Regions from separate parts of the Pseudomonas sp. BR20 genome, predicted to be linked through region 1. Evidence: predicted binding sites of a transcription regulator. Region 1 holds the regulator's gene; each other region holds the start of a gene.
The links. The regulator sigma-54, encoded in region 1, starts transcription at its own class of promoters, with help from an activator protein. The targets are predictions, from matches to a motif close to ANTGGCATNNANNTTGCTNT.
Positions count from the first base shown of each region.

Region 1 (4,134 bases):
GCCAGCAACCGATCCACATCTCGGCTGACGATGCGCAACTGGATGACAAGCAAGGCGTCGCCACCTATACCGGCGGCGTGATCATCACCCAGGGTTCGATGAAGATCACCGGCAACACGGTGACACTGACGCGCACCCAAGCGGGCGATATCGACGTGGTGACGTCGGTGGGCAACCTGGCTTACTTCGAACAGAAGCAGTCGGCTACCGACACCGGCCCGATGAAGGGCTACGGCAAGACCATCCAGTATCACGCCCAGCAGAATCGCATCGTGCTGATCGACCAGGCCAAGGTACTCAGCCCCGATGGCAACTCCACGGAAGGTGAAAAGATCACCTATGACACCGTGAAGCAGATTGCCAACGCCGGTCGCGCCAATGGCAGCAAGGTCACCGCGCCACGCCCCCGTATCGACATGGTTATCCAGCCGAAGAAGAAGGCCGAGTAATGGCAACCCTGAAAGCCCAGCATCTGGCCAAGGCCTATAAAAGCCGTCAGGTCGTGCGCGACGTCAGCCTGTCGATCGACAGCGGCCAGATCGTCGGCTTGCTTGGCCCCAACGGCGCCGGCAAGACTACCTGCTTCTACATGATTGTCGGCCTGGTCCAGGCGGACCAAGGTCGCGTACTGATCGACGACCTGGATGTAAGCCACCAGCCAATGCACGGGCGCGCCCGTGCCGGTATCGGCTATCTTCCGCAGGAAGCGTCGATCTTCCGCAAGCTGTCGGTATCCGACAACATCATGGCCATCCTTGAAACCCGCAAGGAACTCGACCGTGAAGGCCGCCGCAAAGAATTGGAAAGCCTGCTTCAGGAATTCCACATCAACCACATTCGAGACAACCTTGGCATGAGCCTGTCCGGTGGCGAGCGGCGTCGCGTGGAAATCGCCCGCGCCCTGGCCACCGCCCCCAAGTTCATCCTGCTGGACGAACCGTTTGCCGGCGTCGACCCCATCTCGGTCGGCGACATCAAGCAGATCATCCATCACCTCAAGGCCAAGGGCATCGGTGTACTGATCACCGACCACAACGTGCGTGAGACCCTCGACATCTGTGAAACCGCGTATATCGTCAACGATGGTCAGCTGATCGCCGAAGGCGACTCTGCCACCATCCTGGCCAACGAGCTGGTCAAGGAAGTGTACCTGGGTCACGAGTTTCGCCTGTAAACACCGTGGTGTCACGGCCGCTCGCCAAAGCGCGCGGGAGTCAATGAAAACCTCCGGATTTTTATTGTTACCGCGCTCTAGGCAAAGCCCCCGATATCAGGCATATAATTTGCTTATGTTTGGCGCTCACGCGCCCTGTCGTGGATGGCGCATTGCGCCGGCGAATAAGGTGTTAAGCCCCTGCCATGAAACCATCGCTAGTCCTGAGAATGGGCCAGCAGCTGACGATGACACCGCAGCTGCAACAGGCCATCCGCCTGCTCCAATTGTCGACCCTGGACCTGCAACAGGAAATCCAGGAGGCCCTGGAGTCCAATCCGATGCTCGAACGCCAGGAAGAAGGCGACGACTTCGATAATGCAGACCCACTGGCCGACAACATCGAGCAAAAACCCAATTCCGACGTACAGGAACCCTCCTACCAGGAAACCGCCCCCACGGTGGATAACCTGGAGGAAGGCGATTGGAACGAACGTATTCCCAACGAGCTCCCGGTGGACACCGCCTGGGAGGATGTCTACCAGACCAGCGCCAGCAGCCTGCCCAGCAATGACGATGACGAGTGGGACTTCACCACCCGCACTTCCGCCGGCGAGAGCCTGCAGAGCCATCTGCTGTGGCAACTGAACCTCGCGCCGATGTCGGACACCGATCGCCTGATCGCCGTGACCCTGATCGACTGCATCAATAACCAGGGCTATCTGGACGAGACGCTGGAGGAGATTCTCGAGGCCTTCGACCCGGAACTGGACATCGAGCTGGACGAAATCGAAGCGGTCCTGCACCGCATCCAACAATTCGAGCCCGCCGGCATCGGTGCCCGCACCCTGAGCGAATGCCTGCTGCTGCAACTGCGTCAGTTGCCCGCCAAGACCCCATGGCTCGCCGAGGCCCAGCGCCTGGTCACCGACTACATTGACCTGCTGGGCAGCCGCGACTACAGCCAGTTGATGCGGCGCATGAAGCTCAAGGAAGACGACCTGCGCCAGGTCATCGAGCTGGTGCAAAGCCTCAACCCGCGTCCAGGCTCGCAGATTGAGTCCAGCGAAGCCGAATACGTCGTTCCCGACGTGATCGTGCGCAAGGACAACGAACGCTGGCTGGTGGAACTGAACCAGGAATCGGTGCCGCGCCTGCGGGTCAACCCGCAATATGCCGGTTTTGTGCGCCGCGCCGACACCAGTGCCGACAACACCTTCATGCGCAACCAGTTGCAGGAAGCGCGCTGGTTCATCAAGAGCCTGCAAAGCCGCAACGAAACCCTGATGAAAGTGGCCACCCAGATCGTCGAGCACCAGCGCGGCTTCCTGGAATATGGTGACGAGGCGATGAAGCCGCTGGTCCTGCACGACATCGCAGAAGCAGTGGGCATGCACGAATCGACGATTTCCCGGGTGACCACACAAAAATTCATGCATACCCCACGGGGTATTTATGAGTTGAAATACTTTTTCTCCAGTCATGTCAGCACCTCGGAAGGCGGTGAATGCTCGTCTACGGCAATCCGCGCGATCATCAAAAAACTGGTTGCTGCTGAAAATCAGAAAAAGCCGTTGAGTGACAGCAAGATCGCTGGTTTACTGGAAGCACAAGGCATTCAGGTCGCCCGTCGAACCGTCGCCAAGTACCGCGAATCCCTTGGGATCGCGCCTTCCAGCGAGCGTAAGCGTTTGATGTGACGGGCGGGCCACAGCGTTCCAGTGGCGGGTATTCCTACCCGCCGCTTTATGCACTGGCAACGAAGGAGAAGCTGTATGCAAGTCAACATCAGTGGACACCATATAGAAGTCACCCCTCCACTACGCGACTACGTCGAGCAGAAGCTGAGGAAGCTTGAGGGCCATTTCGACAAGATCACCAACGTGCAGGTCATCATGAAGGTCGACAAGCTTCAGCAGAAAATCGAAGCGACACTTCAGATACCCGGTGGAGAAGTGGTCGCCAATGCCGAACATGAAGACATGTATGCATCAATCGACTTGCTCACAGACAAGCTTGACCGCCAACTCAAAAAGCATAAGGAAAAGAATCTGAGCCTGCTTCAGGGCACAGGTCGTTAACTCTCCCCCCATGATCCGACTTGAAACCATCCTGACCCCCGGCCGTTCCCTCGTGAACGTGCCGGGCGGCAGCAAGAAGAAAGCCCTCGAACAAATTGCCAACCTGATCAGCAGCCAAGTGCCTGATCTGGAGATGCAGGATGTCTTTGAGGCTCTGATCGCCCGTGAAAAACTCGGTTCCACCGGTTTTGGCAACGGCATCGCCATTCCTCACTGCCGCCTCAAAGGCTGCGAGACACCTGTCAGCGCCCTGCTGCACCTGGACGCACCTATCGATTTCGACGCGATCGACGGTGCCCCGGTGGACCTGCTTTTTGTTCTGCTGGTCCCCCAGGCCGCCACCGATGCACACCTGGAACTGCTTCGGCAGATCGCAAGCATGCTCGACCGCAAGGAAGTACGCGACAAACTGCGCAGTGCCAGTAGCAACGAGGCGCTGTACCAAGTTGTCCTGGATGAGCAAAACGGGCAGTAATCATGCGTTTGATCATCGTCAGCGGCCGCTCCGGCTCAGGTAAAAGTACCGCCCTCAACGTTCTTGAGGACAACGGATTCTATTGCATCGACAACTTGCCGGCCGGACTGCTCCCGGAATTGGCAGAGCGGGCACTGATCCATACCGAATTGGCGCAACCCCTGGTCGCCGTTTCGATTGACGCCCGCAACCTGCCGAGCCACCTCACGCGTTTTCCGGAATTGCTCGAAGAAGTGCGCGCCAAGCACATTCACTGCGATGTGCTGTATCTGGACGCCGACGAAGAAACCCTGCTTAAGCGCTTCTCAGAGACCCGTCGACGTCACCCCCTCAGCAGCCCACACCGTTCTCTGGCCGAAGCCATCGAGGATGAAACCAAGCTGCTGGGGCCGATCATTGACCTCGCCGATCTCAAGATCAACACC
Region 1 covers NZ_CP172012.1:1,208,611-1,212,744, reverse strand. Annotated here, with positions in the region: gene lptA (lipopolysaccharide transport periplasmic protein LptA) at 1-449, shown strand, start outside; gene lptB (LPS export ABC transporter ATP-binding protein) at 449-1,174, shown strand; gene ACHPFG_RS05385 (RNA polymerase factor sigma-54) at 1,360-2,853, shown strand; gene hpf (ribosome hibernation-promoting factor, HPF/YfiA family) at 2,929-3,234, shown strand; gene ptsN (PTS IIA-like nitrogen regulatory protein PtsN) at 3,245-3,709, shown strand; gene rapZ (RNase adapter RapZ) at 3,712-4,134, shown strand, end outside.

Region 2 (4,134 bases), 2.6 Mb from region 1:
CGGTGTAGGCCTCGAACGACGATAACGCGCGCAGCAAGGCACTCCATTGATAGTAGGCGTGGGCGGTGCCATCGGTGACGGCGTCGGCCTGGTCGCCGGCCATTTCATAACGCGCATCCAGCAGGCGCAGGGTGTTGTCGGCGCGCTCGATAAACGTACCCAGCCGAATAAAACGAAAGGCGTCATTGCGCATGATGGTGCCGTAGGTCGCCCCCCGAAACAGATGGGAACGCTCCTTGACCCACTCGCAAAACCGGCTCATGCCGTAGCGGCTGAGACCCTGCTGTGAGATTTCGCGAATATCCAGCCACGTGGCGTTGATGTTTTCCCACATGTCCGCGGTAATTCGCCCACGAACGGCATGGGCACTGGCCCGCGCGGCGCCGAGACAACTGTAGATACTGGCCGGGTTGGCCGCATCCAGTGCGAAAAAATGCAACAGGCGTTCGGCATGCAATTCACCGTGGCGCTCGCGATAATCATCCAGCGTGCCGGTGATCAACAGCGGCATGGCCAGTTCATGCAGGCCATCACCGCGCCCATCCTGGGGCATCAGCGACAGCGAATAACTGACATCGAGCATGCGCGCGAGGTTTTCAGCGCGTTCCAGGTAGCGCGACATCCAGTACAAATCCGAGGCAGTTCTACTCAACATGGCATCAGTCCTCGACCACCCAGGTGTCTTTGGTGCCGCCGCCCTGGGATGAATTGACCACCAGCGACCCTTCGCGCAGCGCGACACGGGTCAAGCCGCCGGGTACCACCCGGGTTTCCTTGCCGGACAACACGAACGGGCGCAGGTCGATATGGCGCGGCGCAATGCCGTTTTCGACAAAGGTCGGGCAGGTGGATAAGCATAGGGTTGGCTGTGCGATATAGGCGTGGGGCTTGGCCTTGATGCGGGCGCGGAAGGCTTCGATTTCAGCGGCCGTGGACGCCGGCCCCACCAGCATGCCGTAGCCGCCGGAGCCCTGGGTTTCCTTCACCACCAGGTCCGGCAGGTTGGCCAGCACGTGTGACAATTCGTCGGGCTTACGGCATTGGAAGGTGGGAACGTTCTGCAGGATCGGTTCTTCATCCAGGTAAAAACGGATCATCTCGGTGACGAAGGGGTACACAGACTTGTCATCCGCCACCCCGGTGCCGATGGCATTGGCCAGCACCACATTGCCCGAGCGATACGCCGCCAGCAGGCCGGGCACGCCGAGCATGGAGTCCGGGTTGAACGCCAGCGGGTCGAGGAATGCGTCGTCAAGGCGACGGTAGATCACGTCCACGGCTTTGGGGCCGTCGGTGGTGCGCATGAATACGCGGTCGTCGCGCACAAACAGATCCGCGCCTTCCACCAACTCCACACCCATTTCCCGGGCTAAAAACGCATGCTCAAAGAACGCGCTGTTGAAGCGCCCCGGGGTCAGTACCACCACGCTGGGGTTATCCAGGGGGCTGGCACTTTTAAGGGTATCGAGCAGCAGGTTGGGGTAATGATCGATCGGCGCGATACGCTGGGCGGCGAACAACTCGGGGAACAGGCGCATCATCATCTTGCGGTCTTCGAGCATGTAGCTCACGCCGCTCGGTGTACGCAGGTTGTCTTCCAGCACGTAGTAGGTGCCGTCGCCATCGCGTACGAGGTCGACCCCGGAGATGTGGGAATACAGATCGCGGTGCAGGTTCAGCCCCTGCATCGCCAACTGGTATTGCTCGTTAGCCAGCACCTGTTCGGCGGGAATGATCCCGGCCTTGATGATGCGTTGGTCGTGATAGAGGTCGGCGAGAAACATGTTCAGCGCCTTGACCCGTTGGATGCAGCCACGTTCGACCATTCGCCATTCGCTGGCGGGAATGCTGCGAGGGATGGTGTCAAAAGGAATCAGGCGCTCGGTGCCCTGCTCGTCCCCGTAAAGCGTGAAGGTGATCCCGGCGCGGTGAAACAGCAAGTCGGCTTCGCGCCGGCGCTGGGCCAGCAGTTCAGCGGGGGTTTCGGACAACCAGCGGGCGAACTCGCGGTAGTGAGGGCGAACCTGCCCTGCCCCATCGTACATTTCGTCGTAATAAGTGCGGATCATGCCGTACTCCTTGTCACCCGGACGCAAGAACCATCGCAAGGCCCGTGCCAGCGGCATAAACACTTAAAAATCAGTGGGTTGAATATAAGCAAAGACCTGATCGCACCGTCCTGGTGCGCAGAATCCCCACTGCACTGCTGCACGCTTCATGGCAATGCAAGCTTTGGCTATCAACAGCATAGTCAGAGTTGATTTCACTGCCCACGCAAGCCTGCGGATAATCGGCCCCATCAGTTGAACAGGACACGTCCTACAGCCTTACCCATCCCGCACTCGGTACCTTGAGGCTCGTGTACTGACCGGCTCCTACGGTCTTCCCTTTCAGCCACCCTTTTCGGGTGGCTTTTTTTTTGGTGCAAGAAAGGGCAGCGCAAGTTCCGCAAACCTTCACGCAGCCCATACAAAATCGGCCGACCCTAAGGTCAGCCGATACGCTGCGTTGCTCATACAGTCGCGCTACATGGGTAACCCACGCACCTCCTGCTTGACGCCCCATCCTTCGATGATCCCTCCCAGCGGCTCGACCACCGCTTCAAAGTCTTGCTCGAAGTCTCCTATGCCGTCGTAGGTTGCAAACATGATCTTGCTCAGTTCCAAGTACCAGGCGCCATCGTCGCGCGCGCTGACTTGGGCATTCAGGGACTCGCCACGAAATTCACCCGCAGCCCTGCGCGCCCGTTCCTCATCCGGGAAAATGGCGTAGAACTCAATGGGGTGGAAACGTGAAAAGTCGAAGCCGCCTTCTTTCATGCGGCGCAGAACGTTGGTGCTGATGTCTTCTTGATAGGCTGTGCTCATGAAACGTCCTCCTCAAACCGATGGATAGACTTTCCGTGCTTCCCAAAGCCCGCGCGCTTACGGCGCGGGTACCACGGCAACAACATCACCACGGGAAAACAAGCATGTAGCTGACAAGACCAGACCTTAGCGATTCATTCGCTGATCTCACTTGCAGAGTAGCGCGAAGCTATCACCTCCACCAGAGGTGCTTGAATGGCATACAGGGAATATTCAGGCGGCGGGAGAGATGTCGAGGATTTGAATACTGTTCTGGTCTTTGAGGATCTTGACCGTTGGCTCGGGTTTGCGCCCCTCAAGATCATTGAGGTCCAGTTCGGCGGCCACCGGCACCAACTTGTTGCGAATCATGTGTGCCGCATCTTCGAGGCTGGGCTTCTGCTCGCAGGTGAACTGCTCCACGGACTGTACGCCGTGATCATCAACGAAGGTAATCTGCCACTTTTGCATCGGTGCCTCCTCGATAAAACCCGTGTGTGGGTTCACAACTATCTGGACCTTGAGGGCTCGGCAAACGTTCCACTCAGGTCAGGAGGCACCGGATCAACTGCGTTTATTTTTCAGCGTGTTCTTTCAAGGCTTTCAAAGTGTTGAACGGCGCCTCCACCACGAACTTGTTGGCCAACCACGACGGGACGCTGCCGCCTGGCTCGGTGTGTACCTGGTAGGTGACTTCGGTCTCATTGGCGCCTTTAGGCACCAGTTTCCAGAAGCCCTCGACCTGGGCGACACGCACGTAGCCTTTTTCTTCGGGCTTGTAGGTCGGCACGCCCTGCAACTTGCGGGTTACGCTGCCGTCGGCGTCCTTGGTGGTGGTGACATGGATGTACGAATCACGATCGGTCACCGGGAACGGCGCCTTGAACTGGGTGTAGGTCCAGGCCTCATCGCCTTTCTTGTCGACCAGCTTCTGGGATTTGCACTCATGAATCCACGAACAGGCGCCGACCACATCTTCCTGCAGGGCCTGGATCTTGGCGACAGGCGCCTTGATCACGGTCACACCGCGATACGCCTTGTATTTGGAGCCCGCGACTTCGCTCAGGGACACCTTGATACCGTCTTCATCCTTGGCGACTTGCCAATCCTCAGCCTGGGCAGTGGCAGCAAATAACAGCGTAAAACCGCACAGCACAGCCAGTCGTTTCAGCGAACCCATTGTTGTATTCCTTATTGTTGAAGTTCCAATAGTAAAGCCCATCAAGCCGCCGTCATCTGCTCCCACCAGCCGATCAACCGGATCGCATCGGCCTGGTCGGTGCCGCAG
Region 2 covers NZ_CP172012.1:5,256,353-5,260,486, forward strand. Annotated here, with positions in the region: gene ACHPFG_RS24165 (alpha-E domain-containing protein) at 1-655, opposite strand, end outside; gene ACHPFG_RS24170 (circularly permuted type 2 ATP-grasp protein) at 660-2,069, opposite strand; gene ACHPFG_RS24175 (ribonuclease E inhibitor RraB) at 2,526-2,867, opposite strand; gene ACHPFG_RS24180 (hypothetical protein) at 3,081-3,317, opposite strand; gene ACHPFG_RS24185 (START domain-containing protein) at 3,421-4,026, opposite strand; gene ACHPFG_RS24190 (YkgJ family cysteine cluster protein) at 4,068-4,134, opposite strand, start outside.
Region 2: the regulator sigma-54 is predicted to act here: its motif matches at 2,102-2,121, upstream of ACHPFG_RS24170 (circularly permuted type 2 ATP-grasp protein).

Region 3 (4,134 bases), 1.2 Mb from region 1:
CCAGCGAGTTGAAAAAACGCTCGAAGTCACGACGAACCGCCGGATCGGCATTCTCGTTGACGGTCAACGAGGCCGAGGTGTGCTGCAGCCACAGGTGCAACAGGCCCACACGGCAGGCCTTCAGTTCAGGCAAACCGGCAAGCAACTCGTCAGTCACCAGGTGAAAGCCCCGGGGCTTGGCCCGCAGGGTAATCAGGGTCTGTTGCCACATACAGTTCTCCGCCCATCGGCGCGCATTCTAGCGCGCTCTGGGAAAAAACAAAGTGCCGAATACGCCTACATGCCTGTAAGACATTCGCACGGTGGAAAGTGCATGACAAACTCTGCGCAAAAACCGGCACAGCTTGTTATGACTGACAAACGCCAGGCAAAAAAATGCCCGGCAAGCCGGGCATCTTTTTTTCGCGTACTTACAGGTTGTAGCCGCGTTCGTTGTGTTGCGCCAGGTCGAGGCCGACAGCCTCTTCCTCTTCGGTGACACGCAGGCCCATGACCATGTCCAGCACCTTGAGGATGACGTAGGTGACGATGGCCGTGTAGATCACGGTGAAGCCGACACCTTTGCACTGGATCCAGACTTGAGCTGCGATGTCAGTCACGGTGCCGAAGCCGCCCAATGCAGGGGCTGCAAACACACCGGTGAGGATCGCACCGACGATACCACCGATACCGTGCACGCCGAATGCGTCCAGGGAGTCGTCATAGCCCAGTTTGCGCTTGAGGCTGGTGGCGCAGAAGAAGCAGATCACACCGGCCACCAGGCCGATCACCAGAGCGCCCATCGGGCCAACAGTGCCAGCGGCAGGCGTAACGGCTACCAGACCAGCCACGACACCCGAGGCGATGCCCAGTGCGCTTGGCTTACCGTGAGTGATCCACTCGGCGAACATCCAGCCCAGTGCTGCAGCAGCGGTAGCAATCTGAGTCACCAGCATCGCCATACCGGCGGTGCCGTTGGCCGCAGCCGCCGAGCCGGCGTTGAAGCCGAACCAGCCAACCCACAGCATGGCAGCACCCACCAGGGTGTAGCCCAGGTTGTGAGGCGCCATTGGAGTGGTCGGGAAGCCTTTACGCTTGCCGAGCACGATGCACGCCACCAGGCCAGCAACACCGGCATTGATGTGCACCACGGTGCCGCCGGCGAAGTCCAGCACGCCCCAGTCCCATAGCAGGCCACCGTTGCCGCTCCACACCATGTGGGCGATTGGCGCATAGACCAGAGTGAACCAGATAGCCATGAAGATCAGCATGGCGGAGAACTTCATGCGTTCGGCGAACGCACCGACGATCAGTGCCGGGGTGATGATGGCGAAGGTCATCTGGAAGGTGATGAACACTGCTTCCGGGAACAGCGCAGCCGGCCCGGTGATGCTGGCTGGGGTCACACCCGCCAGGAACGCCTTGCCCATGCCGCCGAAGAAGGAATTGAAGTTGACCACACCCTGTTCCATACCCGTGGTATCGAACGCGATGCTATAGCCGTAGACGACCCACAGGATGCTGATCAGGCCCGTGATGGCGAAGCACTGCATCATTACCGAAAGAATGTTTTTGGAGCGCACCATGCCGCCGTAGAACAGCGCCAGGCCTGGAATGGTCATGAACAGCACCAGCGCAGTGGATGTGAGCATCCAGGCGGTGTCGCCGGAATTGAGGACTGGAGCAGCCACTTCGTCTGCCGCCATGGCCAGGCTTGGCATTACGATGGACAACAGGGCTCCGAGCCCTGCGAATTTACGCAGAGTCATATTGTTTTCTCCTGGGGCGTTGGGGTTTGGCGGCTTAGATTGCGTCGGTATCGGTTTCGCCGGTACGGATGCGAATAGCCTGTTCCAGATTGACCACGAAGATCTTGCCGTCACCGATCTTGCCGGTGTTGGCGGCCTTGGTTATCGCCTCGATAACCCGGTCAAGATCCTTGTCGTCAATAGCGACATCAATCTTCACCTTCGGCAGGAAATCGACTACATATTCCGCGCCGCGATACAGCTCGGTGTGACCCTTCTGCCGACCGAAGCCCTTGACCTCAGTAACGGTAATGCCCTGCACGCCGATCTCGGACAACGACTCGCGTACATCGTCCAACTTGAACGGCTTGATGATGGCAGTGACTAGCTTCATGAAAACTCTCTCCCGAATTGGTGGACTTGCCCCAGGAAAACAAACCCGTCTCAAGTCTAAGCGCAGTGCCTGGCTTTGTAACGCATCGTCGCAGGGCAGTTGCCATTGCGACGCCAGCGAACCACTGGTGACGAAACCTGTACCCCTGATCCGTCGGCGCACTGCATTCGTCACAGCGACTGCATCAGTGCATGGGTCATGATCGTCTAAGCAGAAACCTTGCCAGCTCCGTAAAAATCACTGAAATCAGTCCTTTGCCCACTCAAGCCCACCAGCGGGGCTATCTGGCGACGGCAATGCGCACTAAAACAGCGCATAGCTGCCCAGCCTGATGCGCGAAAAGCGTGCGACTCAGGCCGTGAAAAAGACTATAGACGCTGCGTGATACACTGCCCGCCAACAGTTTTCCGGAATATTCCTCATGCTCGCGCCCAAAGACCTCCTCGACGCCCTGAGCGGCCACGCCTCTCGTCTGTTCAGCGGCGACACCCCGCTGCCCCGCAATGAAATCGAAAGCCAGTTCAAGGCCTTGCTGCAAAGCGGTTTCAGCAAGCTCGACCTGGTGAGTCGTGAAGAGTTTGATAGCCAGATGGTGGTTCTCGCCCGCACCCGTGCGCGGTTGGAGAGCCTGGAGGCGAAAGTTGCAGAGCTGGAAGCACGGTTGACCCCTCCTGCTGAATAAATGCGATCAGTGTGGGAGGGGGCTTGCTCCCGATGGCGGTGTATCAGCCGGTATCAATGCTGACTGACACATTGCTATCGGGAGCAAGCCCCCTCGCACATTTGCTCAACCTTTTGTTCTGGATACGTTCTGTAAAACCTCCCCGCCTCGCTCTTCCCTACCTCGTCTACCCTTGAAACACCGCAGGAAGCGGCCTCCCCTTTTCAAGGAACGAGCATGTCCCTCGCCATCGTCCACAGCCGCGCCCAGATCGGCGTCGAAGCCCCTGCCGTCACCGTCGAGGTGCATATGGCCAATGGTCTGCCGTCCCTGACGCTGGTGGGGCTGCCGGAAACCGCGGTCAAGGAAAGCAAGGACCGCGTACGCAGCGCTATTCTCAACTCCGCGTTGCAATACCCTGCCCGCCGGATCACCCTCAATCTAGCGCCCGCCGACCTGCCCAAGGACGGCGGCCGTTTTGACCTGGCGATTGCCCTGGGAATCCTGGCGGCCAGCGCGCAGGTGCCGGCGTTGATGCTCGATGACGTGGAATGCCTGGGGGAGTTGGCGCTTTCCGGCGAAGTGCGTGCGGTAAAAGGCGTGTTGCCAGCCGCGCTGGCGGCGCGCAAGGCCGGGCGCACCGTGATAGTGCCTCGGGCGAATGCCGAGGAGGCGTGCCTGGCGTCGGGGTTGAAGGTGATTGCGGTGGACCACCTGCTGCAAGTGGTGGCGCACCTGAATGGGCATGTGCCGATCGAGCCATACAAGTCCGATGGTTTGATGTACTTGAACAAGCCCTATCCGGACCTGAGTGAAGTCCAGGGCCAGCTCGCGGCCAAGCGAGCGTTGCTGATTGCGGCAGCGGGCGCGCATAACCTTTTGTTCAGTGGGCCGCCCGGCACCGGCAAGACCTTGCTCGCCAGCCGCCTGCCAGGTTTGTTGCCGCCGTTGAGCGAACAGGAGGCGCTTGAGGTTGCCGCGATTCAATCAGTTGTAAGCCTGGCACCGCTGAGCCATTGGCCCCATCGACCGTTCCGCCAACCGCATCACTCGGCATCAGGCCCGGCACTGGTGGGCGGCGGCTCGAAACCACAGCCGGGAGAAATCACCCTGGCTCATCATGGGGTGCTGTTTCTCGATGAGCTGCCGGAATTTGATCGCAAGGTGTTGGAAGTGCTGCGTGAACCGCTGGAGTCGGGGCATATCGTGATTTCCCGCGCTCGCGACCGAGTGAGTTTCCCGGCGCGCTTCCAACTGGTCGCGGCGATGAACCCCTGCCCTTGCGGCTATATGGGCGAACCCAGCGGGCGCTGTCGCTGTACGCCGGAGCAGATTCAGCGGTATCGCAACAA
Region 3 covers NZ_CP172012.1:6,636,334-6,640,467, forward strand. Annotated here, with positions in the region: gene ACHPFG_RS30695 (secondary thiamine-phosphate synthase enzyme YjbQ) at 1-211, opposite strand, end outside; gene ACHPFG_RS30700 (ammonium transporter) at 411-1,748, opposite strand; gene glnK (P-II family nitrogen regulator) at 1,783-2,121, opposite strand; gene ACHPFG_RS30710 (accessory factor UbiK family protein) at 2,543-2,803, shown strand; gene ACHPFG_RS30715 (YifB family Mg chelatase-like AAA ATPase) at 3,020-4,134, shown strand, end outside.
Region 3: the regulator sigma-54 is predicted to act here: its motif matches at 2,329-2,348, upstream of glnK (P-II family nitrogen regulator).